3 regions of the Enterococcus sp. AZ170 genome follow, and region 1 is predicted to be linked to each of the others. Evidence: a T-box and tRNA genes for the amino acid it is inferred to sense, from the RefSeq annotation. Region 1 holds a T-box; the other regions hold tRNA genes.
What was found. The T-box of region 1 lies ahead of IGJ55_RS13215 (valine--tRNA ligase). A T-box ahead of a tRNA ligase gene usually reads a tRNA of that ligase, here a tRNA-Val.
Positions count from the first base shown of each region.

Region 2: it encodes a tRNA-Val, which carries the amino acid that the T-box ahead of IGJ55_RS13215 (valine--tRNA ligase) is inferred to sense. The anticodon was not compared.
Region 3: it encodes a tRNA-Val, which carries the amino acid that the T-box ahead of IGJ55_RS13215 (valine--tRNA ligase) is inferred to sense. The anticodon was not compared.

Region 1 covers NZ_CP172947.1:2,733,747-2,738,367, reverse strand. Annotated here, with positions in the region: gene thiI (tRNA uracil 4-sulfurtransferase ThiI) at 12-1,217, shown strand; gene IGJ55_RS13225 (redox-sensing transcriptional repressor Rex) at 1,371-2,024, shown strand; gene tpx (thiol peroxidase) at 2,248-2,739, shown strand; T-box leader at 2,784-3,003, shown strand; gene IGJ55_RS13215 (valine--tRNA ligase) at 3,154-4,621, shown strand, end outside.
Region 2 covers NZ_CP172947.1:507,009-511,629, forward strand. Annotated here, with positions in the region: rRNA gene IGJ55_RS02385 (23S ribosomal RNA) at 1-1,105, shown strand, start outside; rRNA gene rrf (5S ribosomal RNA) at 1,203-1,318, shown strand; tRNA gene IGJ55_RS02395 (tRNA-Val) at 1,333-1,405, shown strand; tRNA gene IGJ55_RS02400 (tRNA-Lys) at 1,412-1,484, shown strand; tRNA gene IGJ55_RS02405 (tRNA-Leu) at 1,497-1,578, shown strand; tRNA gene IGJ55_RS02410 (tRNA-Thr) at 1,612-1,684, shown strand; tRNA gene IGJ55_RS02415 (tRNA-Gly) at 1,693-1,764, shown strand; tRNA gene IGJ55_RS02420 (tRNA-Leu) at 1,779-1,864, shown strand; tRNA gene IGJ55_RS02425 (tRNA-Arg) at 1,963-2,036, shown strand; tRNA gene IGJ55_RS02430 (tRNA-Pro) at 2,047-2,120, shown strand; tRNA gene IGJ55_RS02435 (tRNA-Ala) at 2,131-2,203, shown strand; tRNA gene IGJ55_RS02440 (tRNA-Met) at 2,225-2,298, shown strand; tRNA gene IGJ55_RS02445 (tRNA-Ile) at 2,317-2,390, shown strand; tRNA gene IGJ55_RS02450 (tRNA-Ser) at 2,416-2,505, shown strand; tRNA gene IGJ55_RS02455 (tRNA-Met) at 2,633-2,706, shown strand; tRNA gene IGJ55_RS02460 (tRNA-Asp) at 2,757-2,830, shown strand; tRNA gene IGJ55_RS02465 (tRNA-Gly) at 2,843-2,913, shown strand; tRNA gene IGJ55_RS02470 (tRNA-Ile) at 2,918-2,991, shown strand; tRNA gene IGJ55_RS02475 (tRNA-Ser) at 3,010-3,097, shown strand; tRNA gene IGJ55_RS02480 (tRNA-Glu) at 3,107-3,178, shown strand; tRNA gene IGJ55_RS02485 (tRNA-Ser) at 3,196-3,285, shown strand; tRNA gene IGJ55_RS02490 (tRNA-Met) at 3,413-3,486, shown strand; tRNA gene IGJ55_RS02495 (tRNA-Asp) at 3,537-3,610, shown strand; tRNA gene IGJ55_RS02500 (tRNA-Phe) at 3,629-3,701, shown strand; tRNA gene IGJ55_RS02505 (tRNA-Gly) at 3,719-3,789, shown strand; tRNA gene IGJ55_RS02510 (tRNA-Ile) at 3,801-3,874, shown strand; tRNA gene IGJ55_RS02515 (tRNA-Glu) at 3,887-3,958, shown strand; gene licT (BglG family transcription antiterminator LicT) at 4,202-4,621, shown strand, end outside.
Region 3 covers NZ_CP172947.1:1,476,037-1,480,657, reverse strand. Annotated here, with positions in the region: gene IGJ55_RS07175 (sigma 54-interacting transcriptional regulator) at 1-555, shown strand, start outside; gene IGJ55_RS07170 (transposase) at 801-1,706, shown strand; tRNA gene IGJ55_RS07165 (tRNA-Leu) at 1,926-2,009, opposite strand; tRNA gene IGJ55_RS07160 (tRNA-Cys) at 2,026-2,096, opposite strand; tRNA gene IGJ55_RS07155 (tRNA-Gln) at 2,132-2,203, opposite strand; tRNA gene IGJ55_RS07150 (tRNA-His) at 2,218-2,290, opposite strand; tRNA gene IGJ55_RS07145 (tRNA-His) at 2,323-2,395, opposite strand; tRNA gene IGJ55_RS07140 (tRNA-Trp) at 2,409-2,479, opposite strand; tRNA gene IGJ55_RS07135 (tRNA-Tyr) at 2,490-2,570, opposite strand; tRNA gene IGJ55_RS07130 (tRNA-Phe) at 2,574-2,646, opposite strand; tRNA gene IGJ55_RS07125 (tRNA-Asp) at 2,660-2,733, opposite strand; tRNA gene IGJ55_RS07120 (tRNA-Val) at 2,743-2,815, opposite strand; tRNA gene IGJ55_RS07115 (tRNA-Glu) at 2,828-2,899, opposite strand; tRNA gene IGJ55_RS07110 (tRNA-Ser) at 2,915-3,003, opposite strand; tRNA gene IGJ55_RS07105 (tRNA-Asn) at 3,051-3,124, opposite strand; rRNA gene rrf (5S ribosomal RNA) at 3,132-3,247, opposite strand; rRNA gene IGJ55_RS07095 (23S ribosomal RNA) at 3,345-4,621, opposite strand, start outside.

The sequences.
Region 1 (4,621 bases):
ATTGAAAAATTGTGAAATATACTGAAATCATGGTTCGCTACGGGGAACTTTCAACAAAAGGGAAAAATAGAAAATTATTTATTTCCCAATTAGCACAAAATGTCAAAAGAGTACTAAGTGATTTTCCAGCTGTTAAAATACATGCTGACCGAGATCGGATGCATCTATTATTAAATGGTGAAGACAGCGTACAAATCATGCCGAAATTAGAAAAAGTGTTTGGTATTCAAAATTTCTCTCCTAGTGTCCGAGTAGAAAAAACAATGCCGGCAATTCGTGAAATGGTCCAAAGTATCATCCAATCTGCCTATCAACCAGGGCAAACGTTTAAAATCACGTCTAAGCGTTCGGATCATGATTTTGAATTGGATTCAAATGAATTAAATCGAGAATTAGGTGGGGCTGTGTTTGAAGTCTTCCCTGAAATTGCTGTGCAAATGAAAAAACCAGATATAAATATTCGTGTCGAAATCCGTAAAGAAGGTGCCTATCTTTCATATGAGACGCTTCGTGGTGCCGGTGGTTTACCAGTTGGGACTAGTGGGCGTGGTATGCTAATGCTTTCTGGAGGCATCGATTCACCAGTTGCCGGCTATTTGTCGATGAAACGTGGGGTCGAAGTCGAGGCTGTCCATTTTGCTAGTCCGCCATATACAAGTGAACAAGCATTGCAAAAGGCAAAGGATTTAGCAGCAAAAATTGCACCGTATGCTGGTAGTATTCAATTCATCGAAGTTCCTTTTACTGAGATTCAAGAAGAAATCAAGCGAGTTGTACCTGAAGGCTATCTAATGACGGTGACGCGTCGGATGATGTTGCGTCTAACGGATACTATCCGTGAATTAAGAAAAGGATTGGTGATCATCAACGGTGAATCACTAGGTCAAGTTGCATCTCAAACATTGCAAAGTATGGTAGCAATCAATGAAGTAACTACTACACCGATTATTCGTCCTGTCGTTTCAATGGATAAAGGGGAGATCATTGAGATCGCAGAAAAAATTGATACCTTTGAATTAGCAATCCAGCCTTTTGAAGATTGCTGTACAATTTTTGCTCCCCCTCAACCCAAAACAAGACCAAAACTAGACAAGGCCCAAGCATATGAAGCGCGATTAGATATTGAAGGTTTAATAGCTCGTTCGATAGCTGGCTTAAAAGTTAGTGAAATAACTGAGTTGAGTGAAAAAAATGAAGAATTTTCCGATTTACTATAAAAGTTGAAAAAACAGACTTGATAACGCTATCGAGTCTGTTCTTTTCATTATTAGGTTTTTCTAATATCTGCTATTTATTTCACAAACAAGTTGCTCCTTGTAACGAAGCATGCTAAACTATATATGTGAAATGAGTAACAAGGAGGTCGGGAAATGAAAGAATTACATAAAGAAAAAACAATACCAAAAGCAACTGCTAAACGTTTGCCGTTGTATCTACGCTATCTAAAAATGCTAGGTGATTCTGGTGTGACTCGAATCAAATCTAAAGAATTCAGTGATGTGATTCAAGTCCCATCTGCTACGATCCGTCGTGATTTTTCGCATTTAGGGGAGCTAGGCCGAAGTGGTTATGGTTATGATGTCCCTTATTTGATTGAAGTGTTCAGTCATATTTTAAATACACAAGAAGAGAAACGGATTGCTTTGATTGGTTGTGGTAATTTAGGGAAAGCGCTGATAAAAAATAATTTTAGGCGCAATGAAAATTTAAATATTGTTTGTGCCTTTGATACAGAAGCAGAATTAATTGGCTTATCGGTCGATGATATCGTTATTCAGCCAATGGAAAAATTAGAAGATGAGATCAAACGAACAGGTGTAACAGTTGCGATATCAACTGTACCAAGTCAATTTGCACAAGAAGCAATCGATAAAATTGTTGATGCGGGTATTACAGCAATCTTAAATTTTGCACCTGACCGTGTGACAGTTCCACATAACGTGAATGTACAATACATTGATTTAACAACAGAACTACAGACATTGATTTATTTTGATGAGACTTTTTCTAGTAAAAAAGCTTAGAAGGCAAGAACTTTGTCATCTGGCCCTCCTTCCTCTATACTAAATAGAGAGCAGTAATTGTCATTTGTTGAGCTCTTGAAACTTAAATATCTAGCTTTATGAGTCTGTATCTCGGAAAAAAGATAAAATATGAATGTGACAAAGAATGTCACAGCCGAATTTTCCTATGTTTCTTCGATGATAAGTGACGTATTCAGTTTTTAAATTAGAGGAGGAAAAAATAATGAACGTAACAAAAAAAGGCGAAGTAGTAGAAATCATTGGTGTTCAACCTGAGGTAGGGACTAAGGCCCCAGCGTTTTCACTAAAAAATTTAAACGATGAAATTGTAAACTTGTCAGATTTCACTGGTACGCCAGTTTTGATCAGCGTTGTACCAGATATTGATACTAGAATCTGTTCATTACAAACGAAACGTTTCAATCAAGAAGCAGCGACTGTTGCTGGCGTTAAATTTATCACGATATCAAATAATACAAAAGACGAACAAGCGAATTGGTGTGCAGCTGAAGGTGTAGATATGGAAATTTTACACGATACAGATGGAACCTTTGGGAATGCCTATGGTTTATTTATTCCGGCAATGGGACGTTTAGCTCGAGGTATTTTTGTGATCGATAAAGAGGGCAAAATCACTTATGAAGCAATTTCCACTGAAATTTCGGAAGAGCCAGATTATGATAAAGCGTTAGAACAAGCCAAAGCAGCTCGTTGATTTTTTTCAAATTGACTTATATTCCTATTCAATGTTAAAATAAACCAAAGACCATGATCAAGAGGAGTACGACTGGCATCGTTATAGAGAGAAAATCACTTGGTGGAAGATTTTCACATAACCAGTAAGAAGGTAGCTTGGGAGTCAATGATTTGAATGGAGTAGAATGATTCGAGTAGTGATCGTTACCTCACGAATGAAGCGGTGTCTGGATCGTCAGACACAATTTAGGTGGTACCGCGTACAGAAGTTTACGCCCTAAAATACGAAAGTATTTTAGGGCTTTTTACATGTTCATCACAGATTGTGAAGCAATCTGATGTTGAACAGTACAAGGCGACTAATAAGAAACGTTGTCACCTTAGTTTGTCGTTTCACCATTCATTTAAATTAAAACTGAAAGAAGGAATCTACATGACAGAAGAAAAAAATCTGCCAACTAAATACCAACCCACAGCAGTAGAACAGGGCCGTTATCAAAAATGGCTAGATCAAGATCTATTCAAACCAAATGGCAACAAAGATGCAAAACCCTATTCGATCGTGATTCCGCCGCCAAATGTTACGGGAAAACTTCATTTAGGTCATGCTTGGGATACAACCTTACAAGATATGATCATCCGCCAAAAAAGAATGCAAGGCTTTGATACTTTATGGTTGCCAGGAATGGATCACGCAGGTATCGCAACCCAAGCAAAAGTTGAAGAAAAATTAGCTGAACAAGATATTTCTCGTTACGATTTAGGCCGTGAAAAATTTGTTGAGCAAGTTTGGGATTGGAAAGAAGAATATGCTTCTCATATCCGTGAACAATGGGCAAAAATGGGCTTATCACTAGATTATAGCCGTGAACGTTTTACTTTAGATGACGGATTATCTCAAGCTGTTCGTAAAGTCTTCGTTTCTTTATACGAAAAAGACCTGATTTACCGTGGGGAATACATCATCAACTGGGACCCAAAAGCCAAAACAGCCTTATCTGATATCGAAGTTATCCACAAAGATATCGAAGGGGCCTTTTATCATATGAGTTATCCACTGACTGACGGAACAGGCGTTGTGGAAATCGCAACAACACGTCCTGAAACAATGTTAGGCGATACAGCGATTGCTATTCATCCAGATGATGAGCGTTATCAAGCCTTGATCGGAAAAACAGTCACATTGCCATTAGTAGACAAAGAAATCCCGATTATTGCGGATGAGTATGTAGATATGGAATTTGGAACAGGTGTCGTAAAAATCACGCCAGCCCATGATCCAAATGACTTTGAAGTGGGCAATCGTCATGATTTACCTCGTGTAAATGTGATGAATGAAGATGGTTCTATGAATGATTTAGCAGGTAAATATGCAGGAATGGATCGTTTCGCTGCACGTAAATTGATCGTGTCTGATCTAAAGGAAATGGGTCGCCTCATTAAAATCGAAACAATGAATCACAGTGTCGGTCATTCAGAACGTACCGGCGTTGTCGTTGAACCTCGTTTATCCACACAATGGTTTGTTAAAATGGCACCACTTGCTGAAAAAGCAATCAAAAATCAAGACACAGAGGATGCGGTAGAATTTTATCCACCACGCTTTAATCAAACATTCTTGCGTTGGATGGAAAATGTCCACGACTGGGTGATCTCACGTCAATTATGGTGGGGTCATCAAATTCCTGCCTGGTATCATAAAGAAACAGGTGAAATGTACGTTGGCATGGAAGCGCCAGCCGATCCGGAAAATTGGACTCAAGATTCAGATGTATTAGATACATGGTTTAGTTCAGCTTTATGGCCATTTTCAACAATGGGTTGGCCTGATGAAGAAGCAGCTGATTATCAGCGTTATTTCCCAACTAGCACATTAGTAACAGGCTACGATATCATTTTCT
Region 2 (4,621 bases), 1.3 Mb from region 1:
TCTGCAAAATCGAAAGATGAAGTATAGGGGCTGACGCCTGCCCGGTGCTGGAAGGTTAAGAGGATGGGTTAGCTTCGGCGAAGCTCAGAATTGAAGCCCCAGTAAACGGCGGCCGTAACTATAACGGTCCTAAGGTAGCGAAATTCCTTGTCGGGTAAGTTCCGACCCGCACGAAAGGCGTAACGATTTGGGCACTGTCTCAACGAGAGACTCGGTGAAATTTTAGTACCTGTGAAGATGCAGGTTACCCGCGACAGGACGGAAAGACCCCATGGAGCTTTACTGTAGCTTGATATTGAGTGTTTGTACCACATGTACAGGATAGGTAGGAGCCGATGAACCCGGAACGCTAGTTTCGGTGGAGGCGCTGGTGGGATACTACCCTTGTGTTATGAACCCTCTAACCCGCACCACTTATCGTGGTGGGAGACAGTGTCAGGTGGGCAGTTTGACTGGGGCGGTCGCCTCCTAAAGAGTAACGGAGGCGCCCAAAGGTTCCCTCAGAATGGTTGGAAATCATTCGCAGAGTGTAAAGGCAGAAGGGAGCTTGACTGCGAGACTTACAAGTCGAGCAGGGACGAAAGTCGGGCTTAGTGATCCGGTGGTTCCGCATGGAAGGGCCATCGCTCAACGGATAAAAGCTACCCTGGGGATAACAGGCTTATCTCCCCCAAGAGTCCACATCGACGGGGAGGTTTGGCACCTCGATGTCGGCTCGTCGCATCCTGGGGCTGTAGTCGGTCCCAAGGGTTGGGCTGTTCGCCCATTAAAGCGGCACGCGAGCTGGGTTCAGAACGTCGTGAGACAGTTCGGTCCCTATCCGTCGCGGGCGTTGGAAATTTGAGAGGAGCTGTCCTTAGTACGAGAGGACCGGGATGGACTTACCGCTGGTGTACCAGTTGTTCTGCCAAGGGCATTGCTGGGTAGCTATGTAGGGAAGGGATAAACGCTGAAAGCATCTAAGTGTGAAGCCCACCTCAAGATGAGATTTCCCATTTCTTTAAGAAAGTAAGACCCCTCAGAGATGATGAGGTAGATAGGTTGGAAGTGGAAGTGCAGTGATGTACGGAGCGGACCAATACTAATCGGTCGAGGACTTAACCAAAGAAACGAAATAAAAAAGTTTTTCGGAATGTTTGATTCTATTACTTCAATCCAGTTTTGAGTGAATAATCACTCAACTAAATAGCAACAACACCCAGTGTGGTGGCGATAGCGAGAAGGATACACCTGTTCCCATGCCGAACACAGAAGTTAAGCTTCTTAGCGCCGATTGTAGTGAAGGGTTTCCCTTTGTGAGAGTAGGACGTCGCCACGCTAAAGTGTTGTCTTGGAGGTTTAGCTCAGCTGGGAGAGCACCTGCCTTACAAGCAGGGGGTCGGCGGTTCGATCCCGTCAACCTCCATTTTTTGAGCCGTTAGCTCAGTTGGTAGAGCATCTGACTTTTAATCAGAGGGTCGCAGGTTCGAGCCCTGCACGGCTCATAGGAATATTTTGCGGGTGTGGCGGAATTGGCAGACGCACTAGATTTAGGATCTAGCGCCTTACGGCGTGGGGGTTCAAGTCCCTTCACCCGCATTTTTAGTCTTGTTTTTAACTAGGCGCTTATACGCCGGCTTAGCTCAGTTGGTAGAGCATCTGATTTGTAATCAGAGGGTCGAGGGTTCAAATCCTTTAGCCGGCATCCAGACTGCGGAAATAGCTCAGTGGTAGAGCACCACCTTGCCAAGGTGGGGGTCGCGGGTTCGAACCCCGTTTTCCGCTTAGCTTGTTCTTTCGCCGGGGTGGCGGAACTGGCAGACGCACAGGACTTAAAATCCTGCGGTGAGTGATCACCGTACCGGTTCGATTCCGGTCCTCGGCATTGCTTTGAAACACTATAAATGTCAATTGTACAATTGACAGAATAGATGTTGGCAAGTACGAAGTAGATGAATTCATCTGGCTTTGATCCTTGTTTTAGCACCCATAGCTCAACTGGATAGAGTGCTTGACTACGAATCAAGAGGTTAGGGGTTCGACTCCCTTTGGGTGCATTTTAAAATACGGGAAGTAGCTCAGCTTGGTAGAGCACTTGGTTTGGGACCAAGGGGTCGCAGGTTCGAATCCTGTCTTCCCGATTCATTTTGTGGGGCCTTAGCTCAGATGGGAGAGCGCCTGCTTTGCACGCAGGAGGTCAGCGGTTCGATCCCGCTAGGCTCCATTAGTAACAATTTATTATTTTCGCGGTGTAGCTCAGCTGGCTAGAGCGTCCGGTTCATACCCGGGAGGTCGGGGGTTCGATCCCCTTCGCCGCGATTCCTTTTTAAGAGCCAAGGACCTTTAGCTCAGTTGGTTAGAGCAGACGGCTCATAACCGTCCGGTCGTAGGTTCGAGTCCTACAAGGTCCATTGTAGTGACACTTATATTTATTCCGGAGGATTACCCAAGTCCGGCTGAAGGGAACGGTCTTGAAAACCGTCAGGCGGGTAAAACCGTGCAAGGGTTCGAATCCCTTATCCTCCTTTGTTGATAAACATCAGTGCTAAAGCACTGTGGTTATCAATACTTGGCGAAGAAAGTGAGAGAAGTAAACCTTACTAGAAATCACCAAGAGTATCACCTTTCTATAGTCAAGATAGACTATAATTATCGCGGGGTGGAGCAGTCAGGTAGCTCGTCGGGCTCATAACCCGAAGGTCGTAGGTTCAAATCCTGCCCCCGCAATTGCTTTTAAAGAAGCAAAAAGTTATTAGTGACGCAACACAATAACGAATGGTTTGGTAGTTCAGCTGGTTAGAATGCCTGCCTGTCACGCAGGAGGTCGCGGGTTCGAGTCCCGTCCAGACCGTTTTAAATTTTTGCGGGTGTAGTTTAGTGGTAAAACCACAGCCTTCCAAGCTGTCGTCGCGAGTTCGATTCTCGTCACCCGCTTTATGGGCCTATAGCTCAGCTGGTTAGAGCGCACGCCTGATAAGCGTGAGGTCGATGGTTCGAGTCCATTTAGGCCCATTTTTAAATTATTTTCTTGGGGAAGTACTCAAGTGGCTGAAGAGGCGCCCCTGCTAAGGGTGTAGGTCGGGTAACCGGCGCGAGGGTTCAAATCCCTCCTTCTCCGTTTCATAGCGGCCCGTTGGTCAAGCGGTTAAGACACCGCCCTTTCACGGCGGTATCACGGGTTCGATTCCCGTACGGGTCATTTTTTATATTTATTCCGGAGGATTACCCAAGTCCGGCTGAAGGGAACGGTCTTGAAAACCGTCAGGCGGGTAAAACCGTGCAAGGGTTCGAATCCCTTATCCTCCTTTGTTGATAAACATCAGTGCTAAAGCACTGTGGTTATCAATACTTGGCGAAGAAAGTGAGAGAAGTAAACCTTACTAGAAATCACCAAGAGTATCACCTTTCTATAGTCAAGATAGACTATAATTATCGCGGGGTGGAGCAGTCAGGTAGCTCGTCGGGCTCATAACCCGAAGGTCGTAGGTTCAAATCCTGCCCCCGCAATTGCTTTTAAAGAAGCAAAAAGTTATTAGTGACGCAACACAATAACGAATGGTTTGGTAGTTCAGCTGGTTAGAATGCCTGCCTGTCACGCAGGAGGTCGCGGGTTCGAGTCCCGTCCAGACCGTTATCACTTTAGTTTCTTGGCGCAGTAGCTCAGTTGGTAGAGCAACGGATTGAAGCTCCGTGTGTCGGCAGTTCGATTCTGTCCTGCGCCATTTCAAAGAAGAAGCATGCGGGTGTAGTTTAGTGGTAAAACCACAGCCTTCCAAGCTGCCGTCGCGAGTTCGATTCTCGTCACCCGCTTTTTTCTTTAAGGGCCTATAGCTCAGCTGGTTAGAGCGCACGCCTGATAAGCGTGAGGTCGATGGTTCGAGTCCATTTAGGCCCATAATTTTTAAATGGCCCGTTGGTCAAGCGGTTAAGACACCGCCCTTTCACGGCGGTATCACGGGTTCGATTCCCGTACGGGTCATGTTAAAAAACATTTAGCTTTATGCTGAATGTTTTTTTATAAAATAATTATGAAAACGTTGACATCCCACTGATAATAAGGTATTCTATGCTTGTACTCAACAACTGAATAAATGGATAGTGATTGTTTAAATACAAGCTAAACCTAATTTTTCCAATGAAGAGGAGATTCTTCTTTTTTGGAAAGGTTGGGTTTTTCTTTTTTTACAATTGAAGGAGTAAATCTGAATAAAGGAGTGAAAAAATGATTATTCAAAAAATTTTGAATAATAATGTTGTGATTACGTTGGATGTAAATGAGCAGGAACAAATAGTGATGGGGCGTGGTATTGCTTTTAAAAGAAAAATTGGAGACTTTGTTGCAGAAGGTCAAATAGATCAAGTATTTCGTTTAGCAAACAAGGATACTTCTTTGAAGTTTCAAGAATTACTTGGTGATTTGCCTTTAGAAGTGATGCAATTGTCAGATGAGATTATTAAGTATGCTAAAACAAAGCTCGGCAGAAAATTAAATGATACAATCTTTATTTCTTTAACCGATCATCTTCATACTGCTTTAGAGCGAATACGTCAAGGGATTGAAGTGAAAAACTTCCTATTATGGGATATTAAACGTTTTTTTTCAGATGAATATGACATTGGAAATAAAGCATTAGAAATGGTT
Region 3 (4,621 bases), 1.3 Mb from region 1:
GCTTGTGAACTTATATCATTACAAATTACTGACGAAAAATTACTGGAACAAACGCTTAAAAATTTAACTCTTTCTGGAAAAATCATTTGTACAATTGGTACTTTTCAACTTTCCTTAACTTCGCCACACTTTACGATTACAGATGCTTTAGATGAGACTAAAACTAAAAATATTCAATCACTGATCGATTATGAGATTGCTTTTGACGGTATGCAACATAATATCGCAAATATGCTAGAATATGAACACGGAAAAGAACTAATAATCTCTGTTCGAGAGTGGGTTGAAGCAATAGCTGCTGAAATCAATCCAAATGTTTCTTACGAAATAAAAGTAGGTTTAGCTTGTCATGTCGTCTGCATGATTGATCGACTAAAAAAGGATAAAAGTGTTAGTAGTTTTCCAAAAACATTAGCTTTCAAAAAAAAATATTCAACTGAAATTGCCAGTGTTCGAAAAAATAGTCAATTTTTAGAAACATACTATGCCATTGTAATTCCAGAAGATGAAATCTTTTATATTACCGCATTTTTTATGAATGAATCTTTATTTTAAAACTAAAAAAAGTGAAAAATCATTTTCTTCTGATTTCCCACTTTTTTAGTTTATAAAAGAATGAGTTGATCAACTATTTTCAACTGAATAGAAAAAGAAAAAAGACAATTTGATATTTCGGCTCTATACTTTCTGATGTTGGTGAGAAATCACCGGCATCTTTTTTAATGCAAAATAATAGAAAAGACACCCTGATATCCTTTAGAATTAAGTCGTCTAAAACCATTCAAAAAGGAGAAATCAAGATGTCCTATACAAATCTTATCAAAGAAACCTTAGATATTCTAGACTTAAACATCACTTTTAATGAAATTTGCTTAAAAAATGAATCGATCAAAGGAAGAATTTGTCAGGTCTTCTCTGGTACGCTCGATTATGCTGCTCATGTTTGTCCTCACTATGAGGGAGAAGAAAAGGAGGCGATTATCCGTTGGGGCTTTACAAGCTGTCTGATTTTATTGAATGATGTTTCGGAGTATCAAACTCATTTACGCTTGAAGAAACGCCGTTTCTTCTGTCAATCCTGCAATCGATCGTTCGTTGCTAAAACGAGTCTTGTTGAAAAACATTGTTCGATTTCAACTAAAGTGAAGTTATCCATTGCCGATCTGCTCAGAAAAACCACTTCTATGAGTGAAATTGCGCGTCAAAAGAAGGTCTCAGTTTCCTCTATGAGTGAAATTGCGCGTCAAAAGAAGGTCTCAGTTTCCTCTGTTTACCGTGTCTTGAAACGATTTTATGAACCTAAAAAAATCAATCGACTCACCTTCCGCACTTATTTAACTGAAACAAAAGTCGTGGATCGATTACTTGCGTATGATGACGAATTGAAAAGTGGCTACACCTGTTATCAGGACTTTCTTTATGCCGTACAGACAAGAGATTTTGCTCGGTTTTGTGCACTATTAGACGAAGATTTTTGTCGTCTTCCTACCTATTATCAAACGACTATTGGTACTTTTAAGAAGTACAAAAATGAAATTAAAAATGCGCTAGAATTGCCTTATTCTAATGGACCATTGGAATGTTTAAACAACCATATTAAAGTGTTGAAGAGAAATGCTTATGGGTTTCGTAATTTTTACAATTTTAAGTTGAGAATTTCTTTATGTTTTGGCACTATTCTTTTTCAAGAAAATAGAAAAACCTAGAGGAAATTTCCTCTAGGAATCATATTAATCGATTTAATTCTTTAGATTTTCTTCACCAACATTAGTTGACAAAGAGCCAAAAAACCTAGAGGAAAGTTCCTCTAGGGATCATACTAATCGATTTAATTCTTTGGTTTTTCTTTACCAACATTAGTTGACAAAGAGCCGATATTTCATAATTTCATAAAAAAAACTACGATGATCATCGTAGTTTTTTTATACCGGCGGCCGGGGTCGAACCGGCACGCCCTCGCGGGCACTGGATTTTGAGTCCAGCGCGTCTGCCAATTCCGCCACGCCGGCATGAAATAATTTTGCAAGGCGGTAACCGGATTTGAACCGGTGATGAAGGTTTTGCAGACCTCTGCCTTACCACTTGGCTATACCGCCATATTTAACTATAAAACAATCTCTAAAAGAGAAAACTGGGGTAGCTGGATTCGAACCAACGCATGACAGGATCAAAACCTGTTGCCTTACCGCTTGGCTATACCCCAAAATTAGAACTAAGGGCGACTGATGGGAATCGAACCCACGCGTGGCGGAACCACAATCCGCTGTGTTAACCACTTCACCACAATCGCCATAAAACATATAATAAAAATTAAAAGCTAAGGGCGACTGATGGGGATCGAACCCACGCATGGCGGAACCACAATCCGCTGTGTTAACCACTTCACCACAATCGCCATAAACTATTAACAGGGATAGTAGGAATCGAACCCACAATGACGGTTTTGGAGACCGTAGTTATACCGTTTAACTATATCCCTACTAAGATAATGGAGGAAAGTGGATTCGAACCACTGAACCCTAAGGAACGGATTTACAGTCCGTCGCGTTTAGCCACTTCGCTATTCCTCCAAATGGCGCAAGACAGAATCGAACTGCCGACACACGGAGCTTCAATCCGTTGCTCTACCAACTGAGCTACTGCGCCAAAAAATGTAAAACGGTCTGGACGGGACTCGAACCCGCGACCTCCTGCGTGACAGGCAGGCATTCTAACCAGCTGAACTACCAAACCGTAATTTAATGGAGGTTGACGGGATCGAACCGCCGACCCCCTGCTTGTAAGGCAGGTGCTCTCCCAGCTGAGCTAAACCTCCAAAAAATATAAATGACCCGTACGGGAATCGAACCCGTGATACCGCCGTGAAAGGGCGGTGTCTTAACCGCTTGACCAACGGGCCAATAAAAACTTAATACGGAGAGTAAGGGATTCGAACCCTTGAGACAGCGTTAACCGTCTACATGATTTCCAATCATGCTCCTTCGGCCACTCGGACAACTCTCCAGAGTTAAAGGAAGCAAAGTATTACTCATAAGTCCTATATTAAGGAACTCCGGCAGTAGGACTCGAACCTACGACATCATGATTAACAGTCATGCGCTACTACCAACTGAGCTATGCCGGAATAATTAGCGTGGCGACGTCCTACTCTCACAAAGGGAAACCCTTCACTACAATCGGCGCTAAGAAGCTTAACTTCTGTGTTCGGCATGGGAACAGGTGTATCCTTCTCGCTATCGCCACCACACTGGGTGTTGTTGCTATTTAGTTGAGTGATTATTCACTCAAAACTGGATTGAAGTAATAGAATCAAACATTCCGAAAAACTTTTTTATTTCGTTTCTTTGGTTAAGTCCTCGACCGATTAGTATTGGTCCGCTCCGTACATCACTGCACTTCCACTTCCAACCTATCTACCTCATCATCTCTGAGGGGTCTTACTTTCTTAAAGAAATGGGAAATCTCATCTTGAGGTGGGCTTCACACTTAGATGCTTTCAGCGTTTATCCCTTCCCTACATAGCTACCCAGCAATGCCCTTGGCAGAACAACTGGTACACCAGCGGTAAGTCCATCCCGGTCCTCTCGTACTAAGGACAGCTCCTCTCAAATTTCCAACGCCCGCGACGGATAGGGACCGAACTGTCTCACGACGTTCTGAACCCAGCTCGCGTGCCGCTTTAATGGGCGAACAGCCCAACCCTTGGGACCGACTACAGCCCCAGGATGCGACGAGCCGACATCGAGGTGCCAAACCTCCCCGTCGATGTGGACTCTTGGGGGAGATAAGCCTGTTATCCCCAGGGTAGCTTTTATCCGTTGAGCGATGGCCCTTCCATGCGGAACCACCGGATCACTAAGCCCGACTTTCGTCCCTGCTCGACTTGTAAGTCTCGCAGTCAAGCTCCCTTCTGCCTTTACACTCTGCGAATGATTTCCAACCATTCTGAGGGAACCTTTGGGCGCCTCCGTTACTCTTTAGGAGGCGACCGCCCCAGTCAAACTGCCCACCTGACACTGTCTCCCACCACGATAAGTGGTGCGGGTTAGAGGGTTCATAACACAAGGGTAGTATCCCACCAGCGCCTCCACCGAAACTAGCGTTCCGGGTTCATCGGCTCCTACCTATCCTGTACATGTGGTACAAACACTCAATATCAAGCTACAGTAAAGCTCCATGGGGTCTTTCCGTCCTGTCGCGGGTAACCTGCATCTTCACAGGTACTAAAATTTCACCGAGTCTCTCGTTGAGACAGTGCCCAAATCGTTACGCCTTTCGTGCGGGTCGGAACTTACCCGACAAGGAATTTCGCTACCTTAGGACCGTTATAGTTACGGCCGCCGTTTACTGGGGCTTCAATTCTGAGCTTCGCCGAAGCTAACCCATCCTCTTAACCTTCCAGCACCGGGCAGGCGTCAGCCCCTATACTTCATCTTTCGATTTTGCAGAGACCTGTGTTTTTGATAAACAGTCGCTTGGGCCTATTCACTGCGGCTGACCGAAGTCAGCACCCCTTCTCCCGAAGTTACGGGGTCATTTTGCCGAGTTCCTTAACGAGAGTTCGCTCGCTCACCTTAGGATACTCTCCTCGACTACCTGTGTCGGTTTACGGTACGGGCAG